DNA from 2 places in the Agrobacterium sp. 5Ca50 genome. Region 1 is predicted to be linked to the other one. Evidence: riboswitches for the same ligand, from Rfam matches in the RefSeq annotation. Region 1 holds a riboswitch; the other holds the start of a gene.
What was found. Region 1 has a riboswitch for thiamine pyrophosphate ahead of thiB (thiamine ABC transporter substrate binding subunit). Riboswitches for the same ligand answer to the same signal wherever they lie in the genome.
Positions count from the first base shown of each region.

Region 1 (14,654 bases):
GCATGCTCAGCTCTCTTGATCCGCATTCAAGCTTCCTCAATGCGCAGGATGCTACCGATATGCGTAGCCAGACCAAGGGTGAGTTTGGTGGCCTCGGTATCGAAGTGACCATGGAAAATGAACTGGTCAAGGTTATCACACCAATCGATGATACGCCTGCCTCCAAAGCTGGCATTTTGGCCGGCGACTTCATTTCGGAAATCGATGGTCAGCCGGTTCGAGGTCTCAAGCTCGAGCAGGCCGTTGAAAAGATGCGCGGTGAGGTCAAGACACCTATCAAGCTGACGATCATTCGTCAGGGTGCTGACAAGCCGCTTGATATCACCGTTATGCGCGACATCATTGCCGTACGTGCCGTCAAGTCGCGTGTTGAAGGTGACAATGTTGGTTATTTGCGTGTGATCTCATTCACTGAGAAGACCTATGACGATCTCGAAGCCGCGATCAAAAAAATCAAGGCCGAGGTACCTGCTGACAAGTTGAAGGGTTATGTTCTCGACCTTCGCCTCAACCCGGGCGGCCTGCTTGATCAGGCGATCAACGTATCGGATGCCTTCCTTGAAAGAGGTGAAGTGGTTTCGACCCGCGGCCGTAACCCGGAAGAAACCCGTCGCTTCAACGCAACCGCGGGCGATCTGACGGACGGCAAGCCGGTTATCGTTCTGGTGAACGGTGGTTCGGCGTCTGCTTCGGAAATCGTTGCCGGTGCTCTGCAGGATCTGCGTCGTGCCACCGTTGTCGGCACTCGCTCGTTCGGCAAGGGCTCTGTCCAGACGATCATCCCGCTGGGTGAAACCGGTGCGCTTCGTTTGACCACGGCGCTCTATTACACGCCATCTGGCAAGTCCATTCAGGGCACAGGTATCGAACCTGATATCAAGGTCGACCAGCCGCTGCCGCCAGAGCTTCAGGGCCGCATTCGCTCCGAAGGTGAATCCAGCCTGCCGGGTCACATCCAGGGCCAGAGCGAAACGGACGAAGGTTCGGGTTCTGCTGCTTATGTGCCGCCGGAAGCCAAGGACGACATTCAGCTGAACTACGCGCTTGATCTGCTGCGCGGCGACAAGACCGACCCGTCTTTCCCGCCAAACCCTGAAAAAGCTGTCGTAACCAAGCAGTAATAAGGGGCGCCGGTTTTCCGGCGCTTCCTACCCCTGCATACAACAATCGGGATAGGCCGCGTTTTGGTATCTGAACTGCGCAAACCCTTGGGGCAAGATCGTAAGGAAAGCGCCGGCAAAAGCCGGCGTTTTTCTGTTGCTGCTCTTGCCGGTACCGTTGCGCTATGCGCGGTTCTGGGATTGTCTGTTTACACAGTGATTGCTCCTGACAATCTGGCAAAACCCGGCCTCGATCCACAATCATCGCCTGACGTTGCGCAGGCGGAAACAACTCCGTCGCCTCAAACCAAAACGGAAAAAGAAACGGCTGGACTTCCCGTCAGCAGTGGCCGGTCCGGCGCAAATATACGTCAGGACACCACGGAAGACGGCAATGTCGTATCGGTGTTTTCACCCCGCCCCCGGGATGGTGACGGTCCGGTTTTGATGACCGGTCAGACTTATGGTCAGAACCCGCGCATGGCCACCATGCCGAACGAGGATCTGCTGGAGGATTCGGCATTTGGCAAATTGCCGAAAACCGGAGCTGATGGTTTGCGTTCGCTGGAACAATATGCCCGTCCCTGGTCTGGCGCGCGTGGTACACGTATTGCCATTGTGATTGGTGGACTTGGCCTTAGTCAGACCGGCACCCAGAACGCTATCAGAACATTGCCACCGGAAATCACGCTTGCCTTTGCAGCCAGCGGCAACAGCTTGCAGCGCTGGATGCAGGAGGCGCGGCGTGAGGGGCATGAAATTCTGCTGCAGGTACCTTTTGAACCGTTCGGTTATCCCGGTAACAATCCCGGTCCTGATACCTTACTGGTTGGTGACAGCCAGAAGATCAATATGGAGCGCCTACACCGTTCCATGGCCAAGATCACCAACTATACCGGTGTGATGAATTACCTTGGCGGCCGCTACATGGCCGATGCCAAGATGCTGGAACCTGTTTTGCGTGACGTCAGCGAGCGCGGGCTGCTGTTCCTTGATGATGGTTCTTCGGCGCAATCCCAGACCGGCGCGGTCGCCAAAGCTTTGGCAATGCCGCACGCGTTTGGCGATATACAGATCGACGAACAGGTGAACCGTTCATCCATCATGACACGGCTTGATGATCTTGAACGTCTGGCGCGTCGCAACGGCTCGGCGATTGGCGTTGCCTCGGCCTTTGATGAGAGCATTACCGCGGTGTCCGACTGGGTCTCCGAAGCGACATCACGCGGCATTGAGATCGTTGCGGTTTCGGCGCTTGTTTCTGACAGGCCGGGACAGTAAAGATCGCTGCTGCGGCTATCGTATGCCGTTTTCCGTGAGGACTGTTCATGACAATCAAGCCTGAAGATTTGCCTTACCGTCCCTGCGCTGGGATTATGGTGTTGAATGCGCAAGGGCTGGTTTGGGCCGGACGACGTATCCCTGAAAAGAACTCGGAATATGATGGCTCCGAGCAGCTGTGGCAAATGCCTCAGGGCGGCATCGATGATGGCGAAAAGCCGTTGAACGCCGCTATTCGCGAGCTTTATGAAGAAACCGGCATGCGTAGCATCACACTGCTCGCAGAAGCGCGCGACTGGATACATTACGACCTGCCACCTCATCTTCTTGGCATTGGCCTTAAAGGAAAATTCCGTGGGCAGGCGCAGCGCTGGTTTGCTTTCCGTTTTGACGGCGACGAAAGCGAGATCGAGATCAACCCGCCACCAACCGGCAATTATCCGGAATTCGATGCCTGGAGCTGGAAGCCGATGGAAAGCCTGCCGGACCTTATCGTGCCGTTCAAACGCGGTGTTTACGAGCAGGTTATCGCCGAATTCCGGCACCTCTCTCCGCAGGCCTGATTTAACCGGATCGTTTTAAAAGCCGCATGTTTCAAGCCAATTTGTTTCTTGTCTTTGCGGCTTGAAATGTGACATTTTCACCGCTCCCGCCACAGGAGAAAGACATGTTTTTCAGACGTACGCTGCTTGCCGGCATCATGGCCGCAATTGTTGCCCCTTTCACGGGTTTTGCTGCCGATCTTCCCGACCTTAAAGGGCGTACGGTGGTAGTGGTTACGGAAAATGCTTACCCGCCGCTGCAGTTTGTCGATCCTAAGTCTGGCAAGGCTATCGGCTGGGAATATGATGCGGTTGCCGAGCTTGCCAAGCGTTTGAACTTCAAGGTCGAATATCAGAACATCTCCTGGGACGCGATGATCCAGGCGGTTTCGGATGGCCAATATGACATCGGCATGACCGGCATCAGCATCAAGGATGACCGCAAGGAAAAGGTCGACTTCTCCGACCCCTACATGCGCTCGGAAATGTTCATGTTGGTGCGTGCTGATGAAAACCGCTTCGCCGATGCCAAGAGCTTTGCTGCCTTCGAAAAAGGCCTTGTTGGTGCGCAGGCTGGAACAACCCCATTTTACACCGCCGTTTATGATGTTCTCGACGGCAACGAGCAGAACCCGCGTATCAAGCTGCTGGAAACCTTCGGTGCAAGCGTACAGGCGCTCAAGACCGGCGACGTTGATCTGGTCCTGACCGATGGAGTTGCCGGCAATGGTCACGTAGCCGCGTCCAACGGCACCTTGAAGCTGATTGGTGCGCCTTTGGGCGGCGATGATTTCGGCTTCATCTTCAAAAAGGGCTCGGACCTCGTCGCACCGATCAATGCAGGTATCGCGGCCCTTAAGGCAGACGGCACCATTGCCGCGCTCGATAAGAAGTGGTTCCTCGATTACAAGCTTGGCGAATGAGTGAAATCATCGCCTGCATGCTGATTTCCGTTTATCGGAAATTGTCACGATGAGTTTTATCAAACACAGCACCACGGAGAAAGACTTTCCGTGGTGGCTTGTTGCATTGGTCGTGATCGGTGCTGGACTAGCGGTAACAATCATTGCCACCGACCTTTACGCGCAGGTTTTTTCCACCGTTGTCAAAGGCATCGGTATCACCATTTTCGTGACGCTCGCAGCTTTTTTTCTTGCTGTTGTGTTTGGTCTCGGCATTGCACTACTCGGTCTGTCTCACAATGTGGTGCTGCGGCAGATTGCGCGCTTTTACATTGAAGTTATCCGCGGCATCCCCATCCTGGTCTTGCTGTTCTATATTGCTTTTGTCGGGGCGCCGGGGCTTGTCAGTCTCTACAACTGGGTGACTACGCCGCTTGTGTCGGCAGGCTGGTTGGAGCCGGTTCTGGTGCGTGACTTCTCGCTGGTCTGGCGGGCGATTATCGCGCTTACGATTGGTTACGCATCTTTTCTCGCGGAAATTTTTCGCGCTGGTATTCAGTCCGTTGACGAAGGACAGATTGAGGCCGCAAAGGCTCTTGGGCTTAATCGTTACCAACGGTTTCGGCTGATCATTCTGCCGCAGGCGGTCAGGACGGTTTTTCCGCCACTTTCCAACGACTTTGTATCGATGGTGAAGGACAGTTCGTTGGTGTCGGTGCTTGGCGTTGCCGACATAACCCAGATGGCCAAGGTCTACGCAGCTGGCTCGTTTCGTTTCTTCGAAACCTACTCGATCGTCGCCTATATCTACCTGATCCTCACGGTTGGTTTGTCGCTTGTTCTCAGGCGTATTGAAAAGGCCATGCGGCGGGCTCCGGCTGGATAAGGCGAGCCCCCGTGTTCCTGCGTGTGATTGATATTGAAGCGCAGGCAGCAATCTGCTAATGAAATGGCCATGGGATCGAAATTCGGATGTCTCGCGCAAAATATTTTCGTGCTGCAGGATCATAAGCGTCTGCCGGCACGTTTCTTCGCGCGCTTGTCCGGGGCGCTCAACAGCCGACTTACGCTCGCCTGATAGCCCTTCAAGGCTGTCAGCCTTTTTGCGAAGCCCATTTCCCTTTTTCAATATCCGATGGATAAAGCCATGAGCGCACCCCGCACCCTTTATGATAAAATCTGGGATGATCACGTCGTTAATAGTGATCCCAACGGAACCTGTCTTCTCTACATCGACCGTCACCTTGTTCACGAGGTGACGTCGCCGCAGGCCTTTGAAGGTCTGCGTATGGCGGGTCGTCCCGTTCATTCGCCAACCCGCACACTGGCCGTGGTCGACCACAATGTTCCAACCACTGCTGACCGTCTTGAAGGCATTAAGAACGAAGAAAGCCGTATTCAGGTTGAAGCGCTGGCACAAAATGCCAAGGAATTCGGTGTTGAATATTATTCCGAGCGCGACAAACGTCAGGGTATCGTTCACATCGTCGGTCCTGAACAGGGCTTTACCCTGCCCGGCATGACGATTGTGTGCGGTGACAGCCATACATCGACGCATGGCGCGTTTGGCGCCTTGGCGCACGGTATCGGCACTTCGGAAGTGGAACACGTTCTGGCGACCCAGACGCTGATCCAGAAGAAGGCCAAGAACATGCTGGTGCGTGTCGATGGCAAGGTGCCGGAAGGCGTAACAGCCAAGGATATCATCCTCGCCATCATCGGTGAAATCGGCACAGCCGGTGGTACCGGTCACGTGATTGAATTTGCAGGCGAAGCCATTCAGTCTCTGTCAATGGAAGGCCGTATGACGGTCTGCAACATGACAATCGAAGGCGGCGCACGTGCGGGCCTGATTGCTCCGGACGAAACGACCTTCGAGTATATCAAGGGCAAGCCACGTGCACCGCAGGGTGAAACGCTGGAACAGGCAATTTCCTACTGGAAGACTCTGAAGTCTGACGAAGGCGCACATTACGACAAGATCGTTGTTCTCGATGGCGCCAATCTACCGCCGATCGTTTCCTGGGGTTCGTCACCGGAAGACGTTGTTTCGGTTCAGGGCACCGTTCCAAACCCGGATGATATCGCTGACGAAAACAAGCGTAACTCCAAGTGGCGTGCGCTCGAATATATGGGCCTGCAGCCGGGCACCAAAATGACTGACGTCGCCATTGACCGGGTGTTCATCGGTTCGTGCACCAATGGACGTATCGAAGATCTACGGGCTGCTGCGGTGATGGTCGATGGTCGCAAGGTTGCACCAACCGTCTCGGCTATGATTGTTCCCGGCTCCGGTCTAGTAAAGGAACAGGCGGAAGCCGAAGGTCTCGACAAGATCTTCCTCGACGCCGGTTTCGAATGGCGCGAACCTGGCTGTTCGATGTGTCTTGCGATGAATGATGATCGCCTGCAGCCGGGTGAGCGTTGTGCGTCGACCTCGAACCGTAACTTCGAGGGACGTCAGGGCTACAAGAGCCGTACGCACCTTGTGTCGCCTGCCATGGCCGCTGCTGCTGCCATCGCTGGCCACTTCGTTGACGTGCGCGAGTGGAAATAAGATTTAAGACTGCCGAATAAGACAAAGCCCTCAGGAAACGAAATTTCCTGAGGGCTTTTTGTTCGGATAGAAGGCGTAATTCGCCGGTTATTCCGCGATGATCTTCACGCGCTGTCCGGGCTGCAACACTGCACCGGCGCCCATCGCATTGATCATCTTGAACAGATCCAGTTTGCGGTCCGTGCCCATCATGCGCGCCGCCATGGTGGCTATGGTTTCGCCTGGCTTTGCCGTTACCACGCGCACGCGCAATGGCTTGAGTGAGGCGATTTCTGCGCTGGTCATCTGCCGGAAGCTGGTACGCAAGACGTTCGCGACCGTATCAAGCTGTGGATTGCCCTTCGGTACAGCTGTCAGGAAGCGGAAAATCTGCTGACCCTGCCTGATGACAGTAACGTCGAAATCCCATTTTTCAGCTGTGGCGCGGGCAGTTGCTGCCTCGAGACCGTTGACCTGCGTTTTGCGCACGGTATTCGGCAGAAGGCCGGCCACCCAGCCGCTGGTCAGGTAATTGGCAAGATCGGTCTGCTTGGCATCTGCCACACCATCAAAACGGATGGCCATTTCGCCTGGGCCGGTTGCAAGAACGGCTTCAACCTTGTTGTCGATTTGGAAACCCTCCGGCACATCGAAACGAATGCCAAGGCTGCCATGCAGGAATGTCTGGCCACGTACATAGCCTTCTTGCGGGCTGTCGCCATAAAGCAGGCCGTCAATGCCGTTCAGATACCATTCGCGGCCACGATCTCCGACGCTGCCTTCCTGCCCGAAGGCGCGAGCATGGCGACGTGCCAGCTCAACGCGCTGTGGCGCATTGGGATGGCTGGAAAGGAAGTCGAGGCTCTGGTCGCTATCCGGCTCAACGGATGTGTAACGGGCATAAGCGGCCATGGAATCGAGGAAGCGCGCAGCGGCATAGGGGTCATAACCCGCCTCACCCAGCATGCGTACACCAATGACGTCGGCCTGCAACTCCTGCTGGCGAGAAAATGCTGCCAATCGCAGCTTGCCGCGCGCCAATGCCTGTTTTCCAGCCAGATCACTGGACAGCACTTCCGCCACAACACGGCTGGCAATCACCTCAGCCTCTTCTCGGCGCTGGCGTTCAATGCCGTGGTTGGCAGTGACGTGGGCCATTTCGTGCGACAGAACGGCGGCAACTTCCGACGCGTCGTTGGCGAGCGCCAACAGTCCGCGTGTCACATAAAGATAGCCACCGGGCAGCGCGAATGCGTTGATCGCCGGGGAATTGAGAATGGTAATGCGGTAGGATTGCTGCGGATTTTCCGAAACGGCCGTCAGTGCACCGGTAATGCGGGCAACCAGCCGTTCGGTTTTTTCATCGCGGTATTCACCGCCATAACTTGCAACAATACGCGGGTGTTCGCGTGCTCCCATTTGGGCACGCGGGTCATTTTTCTGAACTTCTTCAACAGTCTGCGGGTTGTCCGACGGGCGAACACTTGCCTGGTAGGATTGGCTGAACAGCGACTGGCATGCACTGAGCGTCATCGCAGCAATTGTCAGGCCGGCAACAGAGCGCACAAGTTTGCCATAACGCTGCGCGCGCGGATCAGATGTCCTTGCCGGCCTTGCTATTATGGAAATCGTCATCTTGTCAGTCAGTTCCTATGCCCCTGATGTTACGCACTGCTAGTTTATTGTGCGAATACTGTCCATCAATGGACACAAATTGTCACGCCTTGTGGTGTGCTATTATCGATGACGAATCTTTTCAATATTCTTGACCATCTTGCATGGCTCATCAGGCAACCAAAGTAAATTAGCAAATAGACGATCAAATAAACTCAATCCCCTGTTGAAGCCGTACTAAGCCGATTGCCACTTGCCCGCGTCGAAATTGTGGCGAACGGCGTGTGCCGCAGCTATCCGTTCAGGAACGTACGAATTTGGGGGATGTTCCCGTTCTCGGAAAAAATCTCCGGTGTGCCCTGGAACAGGATTTTCCCCTTATCCATGAACACGACATGTTTGGCCAACTGTTGTACTTCCTCGGGTTTGTGGGTGACCAGCAATACAGTGTTGCCGGTTTCCTGATGCAAACTGGACAGCAATTCAGCCATCCCGGCGCGCAAACCGGGATCAAGAGCGGCAAAGGGCTCATCCAGCAACAGAACCGAGCGGTGGCGCACCAGAGCCCGTGCCATGGCAACGCGTTGCCGTTCTCCACCCGACAGATTTGGCGGCAGACGCTTTTCAAAGCCCGCAAGACCGACACGCTGCAGGGCATTTGAAACGGACTGCCGCTCTTGCGCGGAAAGTTTCAGCGAAGGATTGATGCCGAGCGCTATATTGGTGAACACATCAAGGTGCGAAAACAGGTTGTTGTCCTGAAAGATCACCGAGACCGGTCGCTCGGCCGGGGCTAGGTGTGTGACGACCTGCCCGTCAATCATGATGGTGCCGGCATCTGCTGTTTCAAAACCAGCGACCAGATTCAACAGGGTTGATTTCCCTGAGCCGGATGGGCCGGTAATTGCCGTGATCTTGCCCTGCGGCAAGTGGCAATCAAAGGAAAACTCCTGCGATCCAAGTTTCAGCGCTACATCATTAAAACGAATGCCGGAAGGAGCGGTTTCAGTCATTGGTTTTGCTCCTTGCGGGTTTGTGCGGTGCCTGCGCCACCCATGGCCAATATCAGGCAGATCACACCCAGGATCAGCGCATAACCATCGGCGTCATTGGTACGATAGCTGCCCATATTGCTGTAAACCAGCCAAGGCAGCGTGATAAAGTTCTGCGAGCCGAACAGGGCGATTGCGCCGAGATCGCCAAGCGACAGCGCCATTGCAAAGCTGAAGGCCGTTGCCAGGGGTCTACGCAGGATTGGCCAATGGATGTAACGCAATCTGGCAAAACCATGCATGCCGAGACTGGCTGACAGTCTTGCTGTTCGTGCCTGGTGGGTCTGGAACGCCGGTTCAAGTACCCGCATAACGAAGGGAAGCGCCATCAGCATGTTGATGCAGGCAACCAGCGCCGGTGCAAACAGCGTGATGTCACCAAGCGGCCGTAACAGCAGGAACCAGCCACTCCCCAGCACCACTGGTGGCACCAGCAGCACCATGGATGCGCCACCGGACATCGTGGAGGCCATAAGACGTAGTGTCAGGTTTGCCTTGCGGTTGCCACGGATCGTCGAGCGCGCGTTGATGAGGGCGACGGAAATGCCAATGGCAATACTGGCTGAAACCAGCGCAATGGACAGGCTGGTTCCGGCTGCCTGCCAGAACACATCGGCCGCCAACAGGCGCGATAAGTTGGCGGTGGAGCCGGATATGGCGATACTGAGTAAGGGTGCCATCATAAAAACCACAGCGGCGATAATTAGAATACCGTCGCGCAGCCGTACCTGAAGCCGTTTTCCATCATAGCGCTGGATTGCTCGGCCGTGGCTCAAACCCTCGTCGTCAGGTCTGGGCAGCCAGCCTAATAAGGCGAGCAACAACCCGGTCATGACGATTTGCAGAGTAGCAAGTGCAATGGCGCGTGGAGGATCGAAATCAAAGCGCAGCGATTGATAGATCGCCACTTCAAGCGTTGTCGCCGCAGGCCCGCCGCCCAACATTAGCACAAGGGTGAAACTGGTGGCGCAGAGCATAAAAATCAGCCCGGCGACACCGGGAACCAGTTTTATCAGCGCCTGCCATTCAATGAACCGGAAAATGGACCAGGAGGGCATGCCAAGGCTTGCCGCCATACGCCAATATTCACCGGGAATACGCTCCAGCCCGGCCAGTAGCAAACGGGTGGCAAGCGGCAGGTTAAAGAAGACATGTGCCAGCAGAATTCCTGACAGGCCGTAAATGCTGAAAGGTTGTTCAACACCGAGTGATGTCAGTGTGGTGTTCAGGAAGCCCTGTCTTCCCCAGATGGCAATAAGGCCAAGCGCACCGACGATAACCGGTAGCCCCATGGGAACGGCCATAAGGCGGATAATCCAGATACGACCGGGAAACGCAGTTTGTCTTGCCAAAGCCAGTGCGACAGGCAGCGCAAAAAGGATCGATAGTCCGGTCGATAACGTTGCTTGATAGAGGGTGAAGCGCAGGATACGCCAGGTGTAGGTACCGAACAGCTCATCGCTTGCAGCACCTGCATCAAAAGACAGAAGGGCAAATGTGCCAAGGCCAATGAATGCGAGAACAGCGGCAAAAGCCGCCATTCCCGTGCCTATCGATTGCCGTTGTTCGGCCTTTGAAATCATGGCGCTGGCCCGAATTTCCGATTTGCAAAGGTTAGATGCTCATGGCTGTCAGCCACTCATCAATCCATGCCTTGCGGTTCTTGGCCACCTCCTCAGGTGACATCAGGAATGTCTTGGTCGGTACAACAAGTTTGGAAAACGCCTCTGGCAGCGGTGCGCTGGTTGCCGCAGCCGGCATCATCCAGTTATTTTCCGGTATGGCGTCTTGGAAACCTGGTGTCAGCATGAAGGAGAGGAATGACTTGGCAAGGTCTTTCTCCGGAGCATTTTTCAATAGGCCGGCCACCTCGATCTGAATGTAATGACCTTCCGAGAAACTGGCTGCCTGATAGCGGTCGGTGTTTTCTGCGACCATGTGGTAGGCAGGTGAGGTCGTGTAGGACAGCACCATTGGCACTTCTCCCTTGGTGAACAGGCCATAGGCTTCAGACCAGCCCGGCGTGACCGTCAAAATACGGTTCTTGAGCTTTGCCCAGGCTTCCGGTGCCTGATCACCATAAACGGACTTCACCCACAGGAGCAGGCCAAGGCCGGGAGTAGAGGTGCGCGGGTCCTGAATGGCAATCTTCTGGGAAGGATCACCTTCGACCAGATCCTTCAGGCTCTGTGGCGGGTTCTTGATGGTCTGGGTGTCATAGATGATGGCGAAGTGGCCGTAGTCGTAGGGAACAAAGATATCATCCTTGAAGTCGCCTGGAATCCTGGCAGCTGACGTATCGATGCCGCTTGCCTCGAACAGGCCGGTTTCCTTGGCTTCAGCAACAAGGTTGGTGTCGAGCCCCAGAACGACATCGGCGTGGGATGTTTCACCTTCCATCTTGAGGCGCGTCAAAAGCGCAACGCCATCGGCAACACCGACAAAATTGACAGTGCACTGGCAATTTTTCTCAAATGCTTCCTTGACCTTGGGGCCAGGACCCCACTCGGACACGAAGCTTTCATAGGTGTAGACCGTCAGTGCCTTGTCGGCTGCAAATGCTGCGCCGGGCACGGCAAATGCCGCAAGCACCAGTGCCTTGGCAATCAGGGAATTGTTCAAAATGCTGCGCATCCGCGCCTCCTCTTTCATATGTTGAACGGGAATAGGGCGCTGATAATGAGCCGTCTAATCCCTCCGCCGGTGTTAACCGGATCAGGTTCTTCGGGTTGGCGGAAGCCTCTCAGCCTTGTCGGTAAAGACAAAGCACCCCGTTAGAGCAAGGCAAGATGTAATCTTACTGTCATCAATTGGCAAGATAGCCAGCCATGGCAACAGTCGGGTGTCAAATCCGATGGTTTCAGGATTGCCCGGTCATATGGACCAGTTCCCAGACATGGCCGTCGGGATCCTGAAAACTTCCGGCATACATGAAGCCATGATCCTGAATCGGTTTCCATTCGCGGCCGCCGGATGACAATGCTGTCGCAATCATCCTGTCGATGTCTTCGCGGCTTTCTGCCGTCAGGCAGGTCAACACTTCGGTCGTGCGGGTGGCGTCGGCAATATCGCCGTTGATGAAATCACGGAAACGTTCTTCCTGGAGCAACATGACGAAGATGTTCTGCTCCACGATCATGCAGAGCGTTCTCTCGTCCGAATATTCGGGATTGAAGCTGAAGCCGAGTGCGGTGAAGAAAGCTTTTGTCGTTTCGATATTGCGAACAGGCAGATTGACGAAAATCATACGCATTTTCTGAACTCCTCCATCTTTGCCAAGGAAAACGTAAAATCGCTTCCCTGTCAAAGACGGATGAAGAACAGAGGTTCCGATATGGTGGAAGGAATTTAGCCTTCCAGTTCCTCGCGCAGCATTTCAAGCTCCAACCACTCTTCTTCCATAGTGACCAGCTTGTGTCGCAGCTTTTCCATTTCGTCGGCAAGCTTGCCAAAAGCTGCGGGGTCTTTGGTGAAGAGGTTGGGATCGGCCATCTTTTCTTCGCGCTTGGCGATTTCGATCTGGGCCTTTTCCATTTCCTTGGGCAGGTTCTCCAGAGCGAACTTCTGCTTGAAGGACAATTTACCCTTGGCCTTTGGTGCATCATCCGACGCAGTTGAAGAGGAGGTGCTTCTTGCCTTTTCCTGCTTTTCCGCCTTGCGCTTTTCCTCGGCCGCGCCCTTGCGCTGCGCCATCATGTCGGAATAACCGCCGGCATATTCGATCCAGCGGCCATCTGGCGCATCGGGATTGGCCGGCGCAATGGTCGAGGTCACTGTTCTGTCGAGGAAGTCGCGGTCGTGGCTGACGAGAATGACGGTGCCGACAAATCCGGCGACCACTTCCTGCAACAGATCAAGCGTCTCAATATCGAGGTCGTTGGTGGGTTCGTCGAGAATGAGGAGGTTGGTGGGGCGGGCGAGAATACGCGCCAGCATCAAACGAGCACGTTCACCACCGGAGAGATTCCTGATCGGTGTGCGGGCCTGTTCCGGCTGGAACAGAAAATCCTTCATATAGCCGGTCACGTGCTTCAGTTCGCCATTGACCAGCAGGTTTTCACCACGTCCGTCGGTCAGATAGTGCGCTAGCGTGTCATTCGGGTTCAGTTCTTCACGCTTCTGATCGAGCGTGGCGATGTCGAGATTGGTGCCAAGTTTGACCGTGCCGCTATCTGGTTGCAGCTGTCCGGTCAGCATTTTCAAAAGCGTGGTCTTGCCTGCTCCGTTTGGCCCAACCAGACCAATACAGTCGCCACGATGCACGCGCAGTGAGAAGGGTGCCACGATGGTGCGATCACCATAGGACTTGGTAATGCTGTCGGCCTCGATCACCAGTTTGCCGGATTCACGGGTATCGACAGCTGTGGTCTGCACGGAACCTTGCGGTCCCTTGTGGCCACGATGTTGAGCGCGCATCGCCTGAAGTTCGCCGACGCGGCGCATATTGCGTTTGCGACGGGCGGTTACACCATAGCGCATCCAGTGTTCTTCGCGCTCAATCGCCTTGCCGAGTTTGTGCTGCTCGAGTTCTTCCTCTTCCAGCACCTTGTCGCGCCATTCCTCGAAATGGGCAAAGCCGCGGCTGAGGCGACGCGAAGTACCGCGATCAAGCCATACAGTGGAGTTGGAAACTTTTTCAAGGAACCGACGGTCGTGCGAAATGAGGACCAGTGCGCTGCGGCTTTTCTGCAGTTCATCTTCCAGCCATTCGATTGTCGGCAGATCCAGATGGTTGGTCGGCTCGTCCAGCATCAGGATGTCGGGTTCAGGTGCCATGACGCGAGCAAGCGCCGCACGACGGGCTTCACCACCGGACAGGCTTTTGGGGTCTTCCTGTCCCGTCAGGCCAAGGTGGTTAAGCAGATATGTCACCCGATAGGGATCATCGCCCGGTCCAAGCCCTTCTTCGGCATAGGCCTGTACGGTATCGTAACCGCTGAAATCCGGTGCCTGCTCAAGATAACGGATGGTCGAGGAGGGGTGACGGAAAACCTCGCCCGATTGCGCTTCGACCAGGCCGGCGGCAATTTTCATCAGCGTGGACTTGCCGGAACCATTGCGACCAACGAGGCAGATACGGTCACCCGGTTCCACTTGCAGGTTGGCACCGTTCAGCAGCGGCGTAACGCCAAAGGTCAGCGTGATATCGTCAAGTTTCAAAATGGGAGGCGCCAAGGCTCAGGCTCCAGTCATGTCATAAGGGCGGGCAAGGATGATGGCTCTACCGCTTTTCAGGGAGAAGCGCACCGGACCTTCCGCAACGTTGGAAATTGTGCGGGATGTGCCGAAGGTCAGCGAATAGTCATTCAACGGATAACGGGCGTTCTCGATGTCAAGGCCGTCAAGATCGCTGAAACCGAGAACGGAAAACAGCGAACCGGCGGGTAAGTCGAGTGCTTTCTCGCCACCGGATACCAAGGGGTAGGCCTCTTCTTCACCCGATAGAAGGGTGACATCGTAACCTTTTTCCTTAAGGCTGATGGCATTCAGCATGTGCTGAAAGGCATGGTCGGTTCGGTCGCCACCCAGTGCGCCAATCAGAACGAGGCTTTGGGCACCACGCTCAATCGCCTGCGAGACAGCGATCTCGCCATCTGTTGCGGCCTTGCTTGCGGGAAAGGTGTGAC
Region 1 covers NZ_AP026438.1:3,346,444-3,361,097, reverse strand. Annotated here, with positions in the region: gene ACZ5FM_RS16120 (S41 family peptidase) at 1-1,121, shown strand, start outside; gene ACZ5FM_RS16115 (divergent polysaccharide deacetylase family protein) at 1,185-2,381, shown strand; gene ACZ5FM_RS16110 (RNA pyrophosphohydrolase) at 2,429-2,944, shown strand; gene ACZ5FM_RS16105 (transporter substrate-binding domain-containing protein) at 3,049-3,846, shown strand; gene ACZ5FM_RS16100 (amino acid ABC transporter permease) at 3,896-4,711, shown strand; gene leuC (3-isopropylmalate dehydratase large subunit) at 4,973-6,382, shown strand; gene ACZ5FM_RS16090 (M48 family metalloprotease) at 6,470-7,996, opposite strand; gene thiQ (thiamine ABC transporter ATP-binding protein) at 8,269-8,988, opposite strand; gene thiP (thiamine/thiamine pyrophosphate ABC transporter permease ThiP) at 8,985-10,610, opposite strand; gene thiB (thiamine ABC transporter substrate binding subunit) at 10,642-11,661, opposite strand; TPP riboswitch at 11,703-11,811, opposite strand; gene ACZ5FM_RS16070 (VOC family protein) at 11,888-12,280, opposite strand; gene ACZ5FM_RS16065 (ABC-F family ATP-binding cassette domain-containing protein) at 12,376-14,202, opposite strand; gene ACZ5FM_RS16060 (thiamine diphosphokinase) at 14,206-14,654, opposite strand, start outside.

Region 2 (14,654 bases), on a different replicon from region 1:
TTTCCTGAAGACCAACCGACTGTTCGCGGGTTGCCTCAGCAATCGCGTGAACATGCTGGTTGATTTCCTGAACCTGAGAAACGATCGCGTCCAGCGCCTTGCCTGTCTGGTCGACAAGGTGAACCCCGGTTTCGACATGCGATGTCGAGGCAGTGATCAACGACTTGATTTCCTTTGCGGCATTCGCGGAACGCTGGGCAAGTTCACGAACTTCCTGCGCCACAACAGCAAAACCCTTACCAGCTTCACCGGCGCGCGCCGCTTCGACACCCGCGTTCAGAGCAAGCAGGTTGGTCTGGAAGGCGATGTCATCGATAACACCGATGATGTTACCGATTTCGCTGGAGGATTTTTCGATCTGCTCCATGGCGGTGACGGCTTCACGCACCACTTCACCAGACTTTTCTGCTTCCTGACGGGTACGGGAAACCAGGTGGCGTGCCTCTTCTGCGCGCTTGGCGGAATCTTTGACCGTCGTGGTGATTTCTTCCAGAGCGGCGGCTGTCTCTTCAACAGAAGCAGCCTGCTGCTCTGTGCGGCGGGAAAGGTCGTCAGCCGAGGAGCGGATTTCATTAGCACCAGCATCGATGGCGCGGGCATTTGTACCAACGCTCTGCATCGCCAGATCAAGCTTTTCTGCTGAATGGTTGAAGTTCTGACGCAGTGTGTCCAGTTGGCCGTTAAATGGATGTGCAATACGCGCAGCCAGATCGCCATCAGCCAGTTTGCCAAGCGCGGCACCCAGCGTATCGACGGCTTTCTGAATTTCTGCGGCTTCCAGGACCTTCTGCTGCTCGCGTTCAGCGCGCTCATTCTCGGTGCTGACGCGATCTTCATCAGCTTGACGGGACAGGCGACCACGTTCAATGGCGTTGTCGCGGAACACGGCCACGGCGGCCGCCATGTTGCCAATTTCGTCCTTGCGGTCCAGGCCGTCAATTTCAGACTTCACATCGCCACTGGCCAGTGTCTGCATGCGTTCGCGCAAACGAACCATCGGTGCAGTGATACCGGCGTGAGCGACGTAAATCGCAAAACAAACGGCCGCCACCAAGCCAACACACATAAAGATGAAGCTCTGTGTAATCGTCGAGCCGATCGATGCGGAAAGCGACTTGCTGCCATTGTCCAAAAGCTGCGACAGTGCGGTGTTGTTGGCACCGGCCTGATCCGAAACCTGCTTTAGCAGTGTTTCCAGCTTTGACTGCATGGCTGGCAGTTCTGCGCCATTGCCGCCGAAATGCAGCTGCAGCATTTTTTCATACATGGTCTGCAGTTCGTTGGTCGAAGCCAGCAACTTCTCGATATCGTCCTTGCGGCTCGGAACCGACGCCGGCACGGCGGCCAGACGGTCCTTGGCAAGCTTGAAGTTGGAGGCGAAGCGTTCACGCATCTCCGGCAGGCCAGGATGCTGAGCATCCATTTGCAGCATGCGTTCGGCCCAGACAACCGACGTCCAGATACCGGAAGCGGCACGGGCGCTCATCATGGCGGAGGTTGCTTCCTTGTCGATGAAGCCAAGGTAGCTGGAGTTTGCATCACTGAACTTGGCGGTAATGAATGTAAAACCACCAAACGAAACCAAGCCGAGCATGAACAAGGTGGAAAGTATCTTCCACTTGATGCTGAGGTTTTTCAACATGTTGGACTTCCTAGAACGAAAGGACAAACGGAATACTGTACCGCAGGGCTGCGGCATTCCGACATCGATTTTTGTGGGAAAACTATGCTTCGACTAAAAGCTCAAACAACAAGCGTCATGCAGCCCCGGAAGGTGTCGTTCGACACCGTTATAGAAAGAAATTGATTAAAAACTTGTATAGCTATCGGTCAAAACCGGGCCGAACGTTATAAAAAAACGCCTTAAAAACAGTATGTTCGACAGTTTTCATATAGATGTGTCAATCTCATTGACAGCGGGGCAAAAACGCGACAATTTGCACCTATTCCGAGGGGGGCATCCTACGATGCTGAGATGGCGGTGAGCCGGACCCTTGAACCTGATCCGGGTCGTACCGGCGTAGGAACGGAAACAGCGGCATAAAGCCCCCTTTTCTCTTCTCCGCTTGCCTGGATCTCCGTGATTGTCACAAGTCTGGAGATCGTAGATGACATTCAAGATTGCTATAGGTGCCGTTCGCGGCCATCGCCCTCATTTGGTTTATCGTTTCATATAAACCCAAATGCGTGTCTCATCCGCCGTTTGCGGCGTGCTGTTGCTGGTCGTTGGCTGGCAGGTTGGCACGTGGCTGTTTGCCCCTGCGCATTATATTCTACCCTCGCCCTATGACGTCGTTTCGGCGCTGTCACGGCAGCCATCCTACTTGCTCGAAAACAGCCTGATCACCCTGACTGAAATGGTGGTTGGCCTTGTATTGGGCACTGGGTTTGGCGTTGGGACAGCTTTCGCAACAGCAGCATTTCCGAGAGTTGGAAAGCTGGTCTGGCCAACCATGCTGATCCTGCAGGCATTTCCCGTGTTTGTCCTTGCTCCCATCCTCGTGCTGTGGCTCGGCTTCGGCATGGCCTCGAAAGTAGCGATGACGACGCTGATCATCTTCTTTCCTGTCGCCTCGGCCTTCAATGACGGCCTGCAACGCACGGAAAGAGCAATTCTGGATGCCGCAGCGCTCACACAGGCAACACACTGGCAGATCCTGCTGCGGTTACGGGTGCCCCTCGCCCTGCCGGGGCTGATTTCGGGCCTGCGGGTCGCAGCGCCGCTCGCACCCCTTGGTGCCGTCATCGGCGAATGGGTCGGCGCGTCCTCAGGGCTTGGTTTCGTCATGGTGCAGGCCAATGCCCGTATGCAAACCGATACGGTTTTTGCAGCCATGGCCATTCTTGCGGTTCTGACCGTGCTTTCTCGCCTTTTTATGGACCGCGTCACCAGAGGGCTCACCCCATGGGCGGTCGAGACTGAACATTCTCTGCCATTTCTTAATTCCTCAAGGAAACACGCCTGATGAAGAAACTTGCCCTTTCTCTTTCTATCGCACTTGCGACGATCCTTCCCGCATCCGTGACACATGCCGCCGACAAGCTGACGGTGATGCTGGAGTGGTTCGTCAATCCCGATCACGCGCCGATGGTCATCGCCGCTGAACGCGGCATCTTCAAAGCTGAAGGGTTGGAAGTCGAGCTGGTACCACCAGCCGATCCATCTTCCGTTCCGCGTCTGGTCGCCGTCAAACAGGCCGACATTGGCGTGCATTATCAACCAAACCTCTATCTCGACAACGCTGCCGGTTTGCCGATCCTGCGGTTTGGAACACTTGTCGAGACACCGCTTAACACCGTGACGGTTCTGGCTGATGGGCCGATCAAAAGCCTGAAGGACCTGAAGGGCAAAAAGATCGGTTTTTCTGTATCCGGTTTCGAAGATGCCATGCTGAAGCGCATGCTTGAGAAGGAAGGTGTCAGCCGTGACGATGTTGAGCTTATCAACGTCAACTTCTCGCTGTCACCTTCGCTGATCAGCGGCAAGGTCGATGCGACACTTGGCGGCTTCCGCAATTTTGAACTGACCCAGATGAAGCTCGCAGGTCACGAAGGTTACTCCTTTTTCCCTGAGGAGCATGGTGTTCCCGCTTATGACGAACTGATCTTCATCACCAACAAGGACCTGGTCTCGGACACTCGCTTGCCGCGTTTCCTTGATGCCGTCGAACAAGCCTCGATCTTCATCACAAACCACCCGCAGGAAGCTTGGGAACTGTTCATCAAAGCCTACCCCAGCCTCAATGACGACCTGAACCACCAGGCATTCATCGACACCCTGCCGCGTTTTGCCAAACGTCCCTCGGCACTGGATCGCGCTCGTTACGAACGTTTCGGCCAGTTCATGCAGGACATGGAACTGGTGAAACAGGCGCCTGCCGTTGAAGACCTTGCGGTGGAATTGCAATGAGCACGGCCCATACAATATCAGCTGAAAAGGCAGCCGATGTGCTCGAGCGGGTGCGGCAAAGCCGCCCTCGCGTCCATTGCCTGATGAACACCGTCGTGCAGAAATTCACTGCCGATGGCATTACGGCGGTCGATGCCATTCCTTCGATGACATCGTCGATGGAGGAAATCGAAAGTTTTGTTCTCAAAGCCGATGCGTTGACCATTAATCTCGGCACGCTGGATGCGGAGCGTCGCAAGGTTATCCTGCTTGCTGTGCAGGTGGCCAATGCGCATGGCAAACCTTGGATCGTTGACCCCGTCCACTGCGACTACTCTCCGTCGCGACTGGCGTTTGCAAGGGACCTTCTGCAACATTCGCCAACCATCATCCGTGGCAATGCGGCTGAAATGGCGCTGTTTGACGACACAGGCAACAGCTTGCGAATTCAAACCGGTCCGCAAGACCATTTGTCTCTCGCAAATCGATCGGTCCGTATTTCCAACGGTCATCCATGGATGGCGAAAGTGACCGGAACAGGCTGCCTTTCCGGCGGCATAATCGCCGCGTTCCTAGCGGTAGAGCCAGACGCGCTGCTGGCGGCCAGTGCGGCCCTGTGTGTGACGGGAATTTCTGCAGAGCAGGCCGCGGTCTACGCCAACGGTCCCGGCACATTCGAGCCGGCATTTCTCGACATGCTGTCGGCCATTGGCCGTCAGGACATCATTTCCCATGCAAGGATAGAACATGACGAAGGTTGATTATCGCCTGAACGCGTTGGTCGATGGCTCCCTGATCGATATCGCCCCGCTGCCGGAACTCGCCCGTATCGCGGCCGAAAACGGCGCAACACTGATTCAATACCGCGACAAGACGGCATCCACCCGTTCGATGATCGAAAGGGCCAAGGAAATTATAGCCGCGCTCAAAACAAGCGGCGTCCCGCTTGTCATCAACGACCGCGTTGATGTCGCGCTGGCGGCTGGTGCAGATGGTGTGCATCTGGGTGCGGACGACATGGATGCAGAGACGGCACGCAGCATTTTGGGCAACGAGGCAATCATCGGACTTACCGTCAAAAATGCCAAGGACGCGGCACGCGCCGCGGCGGCCCCCGTCGACTATGTCTGCATTGGCGGCGTGTTCGAAACAGTATCGAAAAACAATCCTGACCTTCCAGTCGGCATTGATGGTTTCAGTGCGTTGCGGGCAGCACTGCGTCAGCAGCGACCCGAACTACCGGTCGGCGCCATTGCCGGCATCGATTTGGCAAGAACACCAGAGGTCGTCGCGGCCGGTGCCGATGGCATCGCGGTTATCTCCGCGATTTTCAGAGCCAATGACATTGCTGAGGCGACACGCAGCTTCCGTGACGCAGTGGATGCTACACTGGCGGAGAAACACCCATGACCGCCATTGCTTTGACCATTGCAGGTTCCGATAGCGGCGGCGGGGCCGGCATTCAGGCTGATATCAAGACATTTTCAGCGCTTGGTACTTATGCCGCCAGTGTACTGACCGCAATCACCGCCCAGAACACCAGGGGCGTGACGGCTGTTGAAGACATTTCCGTACCCTTAATCGTCGCGCAGATGGATGCCATTTTTTCCGACCTCGATGTCGATGCCGTCAAGATCGGCATGGTGTCCCGGTCGGAGACAATTTTGGCCATTGCAGAGCGACTGCGCCACTACAAACGCGGCGTGGTTCTCGATCCGGTGATGGTTGCAACCTCCGGCGACCGGCTTTTACAACAGGAAGCGATCGAGACACTGAAGCAAGAACTTGTCCCGCTTGCAGCCGTCGTCACGCCCAATCTGCCAGAAGCAGCGCTGTTGACGGATCTGCCCATCGCTGCAAACCAGAGTGAGATGGCGCGCCAGGCAGACGTCATCCTGAAAGCAGGGGCACGCGCCGTGCTGATCAAGGGTGGACACGGTAACGGTCCTGACAGCACAGATCTTCTGCTCGATGGCAACGAAGTCAAAGTCTTTTCCGCACCGCGTATCGACACCAAAAATGATCACGGTACCGGATGCACTCTGGCGGCCGCAATCACCGCGCATCTCGCCAAAGGATATTCGCTAACCGATGCGGTGGAGCAGTCGAAGGATTATCTGCACAAGGCATTGCAAGCGAGTGTCGGCCTTTCAATTGGGCACGGTCGCGGACCCGTACACCATTTTCACGGCTGGTGGTAAATATGGTCTGGCGAGAGGATAACATCAGGCATGTTGCGCAGCGTCTCAGCGACGCCATAGAAGCAATGCTCGGCGCACTTGCTGTTGTCGTCCTTGCCATCATGCTGGTCACTGTTCTTGCCACTGCCGGCATGCGCTATTTTTTCCATACCGGCATTGTCGGCGTCGAAGATCTTGGCATCTGGCTGCATATCGCCCTCATCGCGCTTGCTGCCCCGCTCAGTGTCACCGGGGCATTGGCAATGCGTTTTGATGTACTGGTCCGCGTGTTGCCGGAAAGAGGGCGTGCACTGACACGCATTGCGGCTGATAGCATCAGTGTCATGGCAGCGCTTGTGCTGACCTTTGGCGCTGTCAACATAAGCACGATGCTTGGCGGCTACTCACCGACGCTTGGTCTACCGGAGTGGGTTCGTTTCGGTTTTATCGGCATCGGCGGCGCATTGTTGTTGATCATGATGTTGCTTCGCTGGCTGGCAGCCGGGCAATGGCGGACAGGCCTTGCTGCACTAATTTTAGCAACTATGTTCTATACCGCTGTTCCGCTGGTTCTTATCGAAACATCATTTCCGGCCAGTCTCTATCTGGCACTGATCGCAGGGGCAGGTTTATTGCTGGCGGCACCGCTTGCCCATGCATTTCTGGTTGCCGCCTATCTGGCCATTTCATTTGGCAGCTCCCTGCCGGAACAGGCTATTGTTTCGACAACCGTCACCGGCATGTCAAAATTTCTGCTGTTGGCCATTCCATTTTTCTTGCTGACCGGCGGCTTGCTTGGCGCATCTGGGGCTGCACAAAGGCTGGTGCATGTTGCCCAGACACTGGTGGGTCACAAACAAGCCGGTCTGGCGCAAACCGTATTGTTGACCAGCGTGCTTTTCTCGGGCGCGTCAGGTTCTTCGGTCGCCAACGCGGCGTTTGGAGCATCGACCTTCCAGCCGGAGCTGGTGCGGCACGGATATCCACCTGCACAGGCAGGCGCCATTATCGCCGCAACCTCCGTGCTGGATAACGTCATCCCGCCATCCATTGCGTTTCTCATCCTTGCCGCCGCAACAAACCTCTCGATAGGTTCATTGCTGGTCGGAGGCTTTTTTGCGGGCGGCGTCATGGCATGCTGTCTGGCAATTGCCATTCATTTGACCGTACGCGAAAAAAACAAGCGCCTCCCTGCCCCGGCAAAAGAACGTTGGCAGGCAGCATTTGCAGCCATTCCGGCCTTTGGCCTCGGTGTTATTGTGGTCGCTGGCATTCGCTTTGGCATTGTCACCACAACGGAAGCCTCCGCTCTCGCTGCGGCCTATACATTTGCACTCGCATATTTTGCCAGAACAGGCGCTAAAACGCTCTATGGTGTGTTTCGCCAAGCCGCCACCGAGGCGGCGGCCATTGGGCTACTGATCGGGACAGCCGCAACATTTGCATTCCTGCTCGCAACCGATGGCGTGGCCGGCCACGTCATGGACTTTGTAGTCATGCTTGGCGGCAGTGCCTTTGCCGTGCTGCTCCTGGCCAATCTCGTGCTGCTTGCAGCCGGTCTGGTGCTGGACATTGGCGCAGCCATTCTGCTGTTTGGTCCCATCCTCCTGCCTGCGGCGGTCGCGGCTGGCATTGATCCCATTCATTTCGGCGTCATTCTGGTTGTGAACCTGATGATCCACGGACTGACGCCACCCATCGGCATGTTGATTTTTGTCGTAAGCGGCGTGACGAAAGTGCCTGCGTCCTCCCTCTTTCGCGCCGTTCTCCCCTATCTGACTGCGCTTTTGGTCTCCCTCACCATTCTTTGCGCCTACGCGCTTGTTTTCCGCTGAAAGGATACTTTCCGTGCATAGATTTTCTCGCCGCATGTTTTTGAAAAGCCTCGGCATCGCAACAGCCACGCTGCCTCTAGCCGTCCTGATGAGACCGGCCTTCGCCCGGACCCAGACAATAACCGTTGCATCACTGCTGGGAGAGGACAAACCTGAAACCAGGATCTGGCGCCAGATCGCAAGACAGGTGGAAACGCGCCTGCCGGGCCGCTTCCGTTTCAACATTGTTGCAAATGGCGCACTGGGCGGCGAAAAGGAAGTTGCTGAAAGCATGCGGCTTGGTTCAGTACAAGCCAGCCTCTCCACGGTCTCGGCCCTCTCGGGCTGGGTACCGCAGTTGCAGCTTCTCGACCTGCCCTTCCTGTTTCGCGATGGGGAACATCTCAGACGTGTCGTCAACAGCGATATCGGCCAAAGCCTGAAGGGTGAACTGCTGCAGCAGCAATTTGTGGTTGGCGGGTTTATCGATTACGGCGCACGCCATCTTCTGACAAAAGAACCGGCCCGCACACCGCAGGATATAGCAGGCCAGAAAATCCGGGTTATCCAAAGCCCGCTGCATACAAAACTCTGGAGCTCTTTTGGCGCGGTGCCGGTCGGCATCCCTATCACCGAAACCTACAATGCACTGGCATCTGGCGTGGCTGACGCTATGGATCTGACGAAATCTGCCTATGCCGGTTTCAAACTTTACGAGGTCGTACCTTGCATGACACAGACCGGACATATACGCGCATCCGGTGTCGTGTATTTCTCCAGTATGTTCTGGAGCGGACTGTCGGATGAGGAAAAGACAGTTTTGTCGGAGGAGACGGCTGCTGGCGCCGACTACTTCAACCAGCTGATCGTTGAAGATGAAACAGCGTCAATGAAGGTAGCCTCATCCTTGGGCGGACAGGTTTTTGAGCCAGAAGCACTCGATCAATGGCGGGGCGGTGCCACTGCCGTGTGGCGTGACTTTGCCGATGTGGTTGGCGGCATGGCACGTATTGATGCAGCGGAAGCTGCCTGACGAAAATGGTTTAGCGGATCGCGCTATTCAATTGATGAAAAAGAAAAAGCGGCCAAAGGCCGCATTTTCTGGCAGTGCGGGACGCTATTGCAGGTCGTTACAGATCACCGAAATAATTGGCGATCACCTCTGCGGTCACACCATTGGCAACCAGAACGGCAAGCAGAACTCTTGCCTGACCGGGCCGTAGTGTTTTGGAATGCACGGCCCCCGCTGCCCCCATGTCATAACCGCCACCGCCACCACCGTAGCCAGGCACCAGTAGACCGGTCGGAACGCGGCTGGAAACAACAACCGGAATACCCGTGTCGCTGCAACGTTTGACGGCCTGTACCACTTCCGGGTTGGCGTTACCGGAGCCCAGCGCGGCCAGCACAATGCCGTCAACACCAGCAATGAGACTGGCATCGAGATGTGTAGCATGACAGCCCGGGTAAATCGCAGCGATATCAACGCGGATATTGCTGACGGACTTTTCAAAGGTGTCCAGCAATGGACAGATATCAGGCCGCGCAAGTCGGAAAGCATCGGCTTCGTCAGCCGAATATTTGTATAAACCCCATGCTGACAACACACTGCCGCCAAAACCCAGGAGAACACCATGCTTTGCATTGGCAGGGTCAACAGCCAGAGCAATCGCCGCTGCCAGATTGGCCGGACCATCGGCGTCAGGATGGTCTGCGGTAAACTGCGCACCGGTCAAGATAACTGGCTTGTTCAGTTTGTGCTGAAGATGCACCAGAAGAGCAGTCTCCTCCATGGCGTCCGTACCATGGAGAATGACAACACCAGCGATGTCAGGGTCACGCAGCTGCCTGCCGACTTCATCACTGATGTCTTGCATGTCGGCGAGCGTCAGGCTGGACGAATCCTTCGCCATCAGCTCGACCGGCTTTAGCCTTGCCTGCATATCCGGCAGAACAGACAACAGGTTTTCACCCGTGAGGGACGGCTTGCTCGATCCGTCCTCACTTTTTTTGCTTGCAATCGTACCACCAGTGGCGATTACCGCCACCAGAGGAAGAATGTTTTGCGACTTCACAGCAGGCCCCGCTTGCTTGGAACGTCAGATTGATTGTGCTCGCTAGCGATTTGCTGGATTCGGTCACGAAGCAGATACCACCCTATGACAAGCGCCGGAGCGATTATCAAGATGGAAGCAATTGTCCATGTTCCCGCCGGGTAGTCAAAGGCCATGAGGACAAGCACGCTGAACAGGAAGATAAGCGTGAGAAAGCCTGTGTATGGCGCGCCAAACATGCGGAAGTCAGGGCGGGCCAACTGGCCACGACGAGAAAGCTGCCACAGCTTGAGCTGGCAAAGAATGATAACACCCCATGCGCAGATAATGCCGAGAGCCGAAAGATTGAGCGCGATTTCAAATGCAGCTGCCGGAACAATCGCATTCAAAATGACGCCGATCACAGTCACGACAGCCGTCACGGCAATGCCGCCATAGGGAACGCCGGCCTTATTCATTTTGGCAAGTGCCGCCGGTGCGGAACCGGAAATTGCCATGGAGTGCAAAATACGACCGGTGGAATACAGGCCTGCATTCAGCGAAGACAGCACCGCCGTCAGAACCACGAGGTTCATGATGACATCAGCGCCTTCAATGCCAATAGCACCGAAGAATGTCACGAATGGGCTCTCACCCGCCTTATAGGCGCTGTACGGTAACAGCAGCGAAAGCAACAAAACTGAACCGACATAAAACACCAGAAGGCGGATAACCACAGTGCGGATTGCGCGTGGCATGACCTTGCGTGGATCTTCAGTTTCACCAGCAGTCGTGCCGATGAGCTCGATCGATGCATAGGCAAAGACAACACCTTGAATAATCACAAAGGCCGGCAATATTCCGTTGGGGAAGAAGCCGCCATTCTGCGTTATCAAACTGAAACCGACAGTGTGGCCTTCAATCGGCGTCCCAAAGATGACGAAGTAGACGCCAACCACCAGAAATGTCGCCAGCGCCAGGACCTTGATAAGGCTGAACCAGAATTCCAGCTCACCAAACACCTTTACTGAAAGAAGATTCATGGCAAGAACGATGATCAGGGCACTTAGCGCGAAGACCCACTGGTCGATGCCGGCAAGCCACGGAACATATTGCTTGAAAAAGTTCATGTAGAGCGCAACGGCCGTAACGTCCGCCACCGATGTCATGGCCCAGTTCAGCCAATACATCCAGCCAACGGCAAAGGCCATTTTTTCGCCGTAGAACTCGCGTGCGTAAGACACGAAGGAACCGGAGCTTGGCCGGTACATGATAAGCTCACCCAGTGCACGCAGCACCAGAAATGCGAAGAAACCGCAAAGCGCATAGACGAATACCAGCGCCGGTCCGGCCATGGCCAGCCGCCCACCGGCGCCAAGAAAGAGCCCGGTGCCGATGGCGCCACCGATTGCGATCATCTGGATTTGACGCGGTTTCAGCGCCTTATGGTATCCGAGGTCTTCCTCGGCAAAGACCGCTCGGTCATCGGATGTTTTCTGAAGATTTTCGACTGACATAGCTCCTCCCTCTGAGCCCTGTATGCAATGGATCGTGATTTACACTTTCGAGTGCGAATGCGGTGTCGCCTTGCCGTCCGTGGGAGGCTGCGCTGGACCGTATTTCAATTGGCATGCTGTAATGCTGTATGACAGATATTTTCTCATATTCGCAGCATGGGCCCGCCGTCAAGCAGGATTCTGTTCAGTTGACCTTTGCAACAGACAGGAATACACAAGCCATAATCTGTCTTACAGCTATACAGATTATGTCACGATCCATAGGAGGACAATGTGGTCACGACGCGTACGGAGCACGATTTGCTCGGTCCAAAAGAAATTCCGACAGATGTTTATTGGGGTGTACACACGGCACGCGCCGTTGAAAATTTCCAGATAACCGGAACATCGATCGGTCATTACCCATACCTCATTCGTGGCCTTGCCTACGTAAAGGAGGCCGCGGCACTGGCCAATCACGAGCTTGGTCTGCTGGATCAGGAACGACTGGAAGCGATTGTCAAAGCCTGCCGTGAAATTCGTGATGGCGCGTTGCACGACCAGTTTGTCGTTGATGCAATACAGGGCGGCGCGGGCACTTCAACCAATATGAATGCCAATGAGGTGATTGCCAACCGCGCCCTTGAACTGCTGAATCATGAAAAGGGTGACTACGGGCGCCTTCACCCGAATGATCACGTCAATCTCAGTCAGTCGACCAATGACGCCTATCCAACGGCAATCAATGTCGGCCTAATCGAAGCAATTGATGCCCTTTCTCATTCTATGGGCGTGCTTCAGAAGGCATTTGAGAAAAAATCCGTTGAATTCCATAGCATTTTGAAGGTCGGCCGCACGCAGTTGCAGGATGCCGTCCCGATGACACTCGGCCAGGAATTCCGTACTTTTGCAGTGATGCTTGGTGAAGACAGAGCTAGATTGATTGAATCGGCCGCACTCCTGCATGAAATCAATCTTGGCGCCACGGCTATCGGCACTGGCCTCAATGCGCCCGCTGGTTATGCTGCCCGCGCCTGCGAACATCTTTCCCAACTGACCGGACGCCCGCTCGTTACCGCCGCCGATCTGATCGAGGCGACGCAGGATCCTGGCGCTTTTGTTCACTTATCCGGCGTTCTCAAGCGGATCGCCGTCAAACTGTCCAAGACCTGCAACGATCTCAGACTATTGTCTTCCGGTCCGCGCGCCGGCATCGGAGAAATCACCCTACCCGCCGTTCAGGCCGGATCAAGCATCATGCCGGGCAAGGTCAATCCGGTCATTCCGGAAGTCGTCAATCAGGTGGCGTTTACGGTCATCGGCAACGACATCACAATTACGATGGCGGCGGAAGGCGGACAATTGCAGCTGAACGCATTTGAGCCTGTCATTGTGCGGTCGCTCTCCGACAGCATCAGTCACCTGAGTGCCGCCTGCCTGACACTGGCAGAACGGTGCGTTGAGGGCATCGTCGCCAATCCAGCGATCATGGCCTTACGTCTGGAAGAGTCCATCGGACTTGCGACAGCACTCAACCCGCTGATCGGCTATTATGCGGCAACACAAATTGCGCGCGAGGCGCTCAGCACAGGACGCAACGTCCCTGAAATCGTACTCGACCGCGGTTACCTGACCGCTGAACAGTTGCTGGAAGCACTCAAGCCGGAGCGGCTTGCCAACTTGCAGGATCTTATGACTGCCGGGAGCGATCCGCAGCCATAATGCTGGTCACAACCTGCTTGACCTGACCAAGATGCGCCTCCATCGCCTTGATTGCGTCCTGCTCATTGCCCGCCTGGATTGTTTGAGCAATCCGGCGGTGTTCAATGTTGGACGCTTCCCGGCGATGGGCCATCATGTTCAGCAATTCTGACTGCTGGGAAATAGCGCCCCGCGCATCGGTCACAATCTTAGCAAAAACCGCATTCCCTGACGATTCCGCAATCAACGTATGAAATTCAGAGTCCAGCAGCACCCATTTATGGGGATCTGTTTGCCGATCCATAGCATCGCACAGATGCAGCAAAGCCGTAGCCTGTTCATCAGACCGGCGCAGTGCCGCCCATCCAGCAGCAGGAACCTCGATAAAGGGGCGTGCCTCAATCAGATCTCGTGCGGAATAACTGCCGTAACTCAGTTCGGTGCTGGGTGTAGATGTGAGAATGAAGGTGCCGCTGCCCGTACGTGTTTGCGTTAGTCCCAGCGTTTGCAGCGAACGCAAAGCTTCACGCACAATCGGCCTGCTAACCCCGTAACGAACCGCAAGGCTGCTTTCGGATGGTAATCGTGCACCAACCGACAGACGTCCAGACGTTATTGCAGAACGAATATCTTCGAACACCGATTCAGCGGCGTTCTTCCGACTGATCGGACTTGCATCAGATAACCAATCAGCCAGTTCACTCATAGTTGCAACCTTCACAAACATCCGGGCTTTGTCAAGAAGCCACACCCGAAGGCAGCAGATCTGTTAGCCAGATATCGAACTACAACATCACAACCAAAAGCGGAATTGATTTCTGTAAGTTACGCGATTTTCGACGCAACTGACACACCCCACGACCGCCATTCAGGTTCGTGTCAGAAAAGCCGGACATCTAGCCATCAGAGCCGGTTGCAAATGCACATCCCACGACCTTCAAAAACTGAAGGAGAGTATTGCCCGGTTTATGATCAAAACGAAAATACGGGTGGCAAATTGGCGTTTCTCACAGTGAAAACCGACAGGATCGAAATGTTTCGTCCTGTTATTGGCAGCGGAACATTAAGCGCGCTGGGCGCACTTTATCTGCTGTTTTTCCTCAACAGAACGTTCTGGAGCAAGATACACATCTATCTTTCGCCCTACCCGGTAGCGATTACTGCACTTTACGTCGCGATGAGTGCATTGTTCATCGCAATGATCACGATCTTTTCGGTCAAATATCTGATCAAGCCGTTTCTGGCATCGCTGATCGTTATTGCCGCATCAGCGTCCTGGTTCATTGATCGCTTCAGCGTCATCGTGGACAGCGACATGGTGCGCAACGTGTTTGAAACGACACCTGCGGAAGCCGGCAATCTGCTGACATGGGGTTTCGGGTCCTACATGGCAATGTTTGCCGGATTGCCAATACTTTTTCTTGCCCTCGTGCGCGTCCGGCACCGGTCATTTCCGCAGAAACTGATGCGCAACACCGTGACAGTCCTGGGCTGCGTGGCAATTGTTGGTTTCATCGGTTTTGCAAACTCGAAAACATTCA
Region 2 covers NZ_AP026439.1:817,429-832,082, reverse strand. Annotated here, with positions in the region: gene ACZ5FM_RS21315 (methyl-accepting chemotaxis protein) at 1-1,642, opposite strand, end outside; TPP riboswitch at 1,942-2,044, shown strand; gene ACZ5FM_RS21310 (ABC transporter permease) at 2,184-2,966, shown strand; gene ACZ5FM_RS21305 (ABC transporter substrate-binding protein) at 2,966-3,910, shown strand; gene ACZ5FM_RS21300 (hydroxyethylthiazole kinase) at 3,907-4,650, shown strand; gene thiE (thiamine phosphate synthase) at 4,637-5,299, shown strand; gene thiD (bifunctional hydroxymethylpyrimidine kinase/phosphomethylpyrimidine kinase) at 5,296-6,090, shown strand; gene ACZ5FM_RS21285 (TRAP transporter large permease) at 6,093-7,904, shown strand; gene ACZ5FM_RS21280 (TRAP transporter substrate-binding protein) at 7,918-8,916, shown strand; gene ACZ5FM_RS21275 (asparaginase) at 9,014-9,958, opposite strand; gene ACZ5FM_RS21270 (amino acid permease) at 9,955-11,433, opposite strand; gene ACZ5FM_RS21265 (aspartate ammonia-lyase) at 11,707-13,134, shown strand; gene ACZ5FM_RS21260 (FadR/GntR family transcriptional regulator) at 13,103-13,819, opposite strand; gene ACZ5FM_RS21255 (phosphoethanolamine transferase) at 14,147-14,654, shown strand, end outside.
Region 2: it holds a riboswitch for thiamine pyrophosphate, as region 1 does, so the genes downstream of both, ACZ5FM_RS21310 (ABC transporter permease) here and thiB (thiamine ABC transporter substrate binding subunit) in region 1, are expected to answer to the same signal.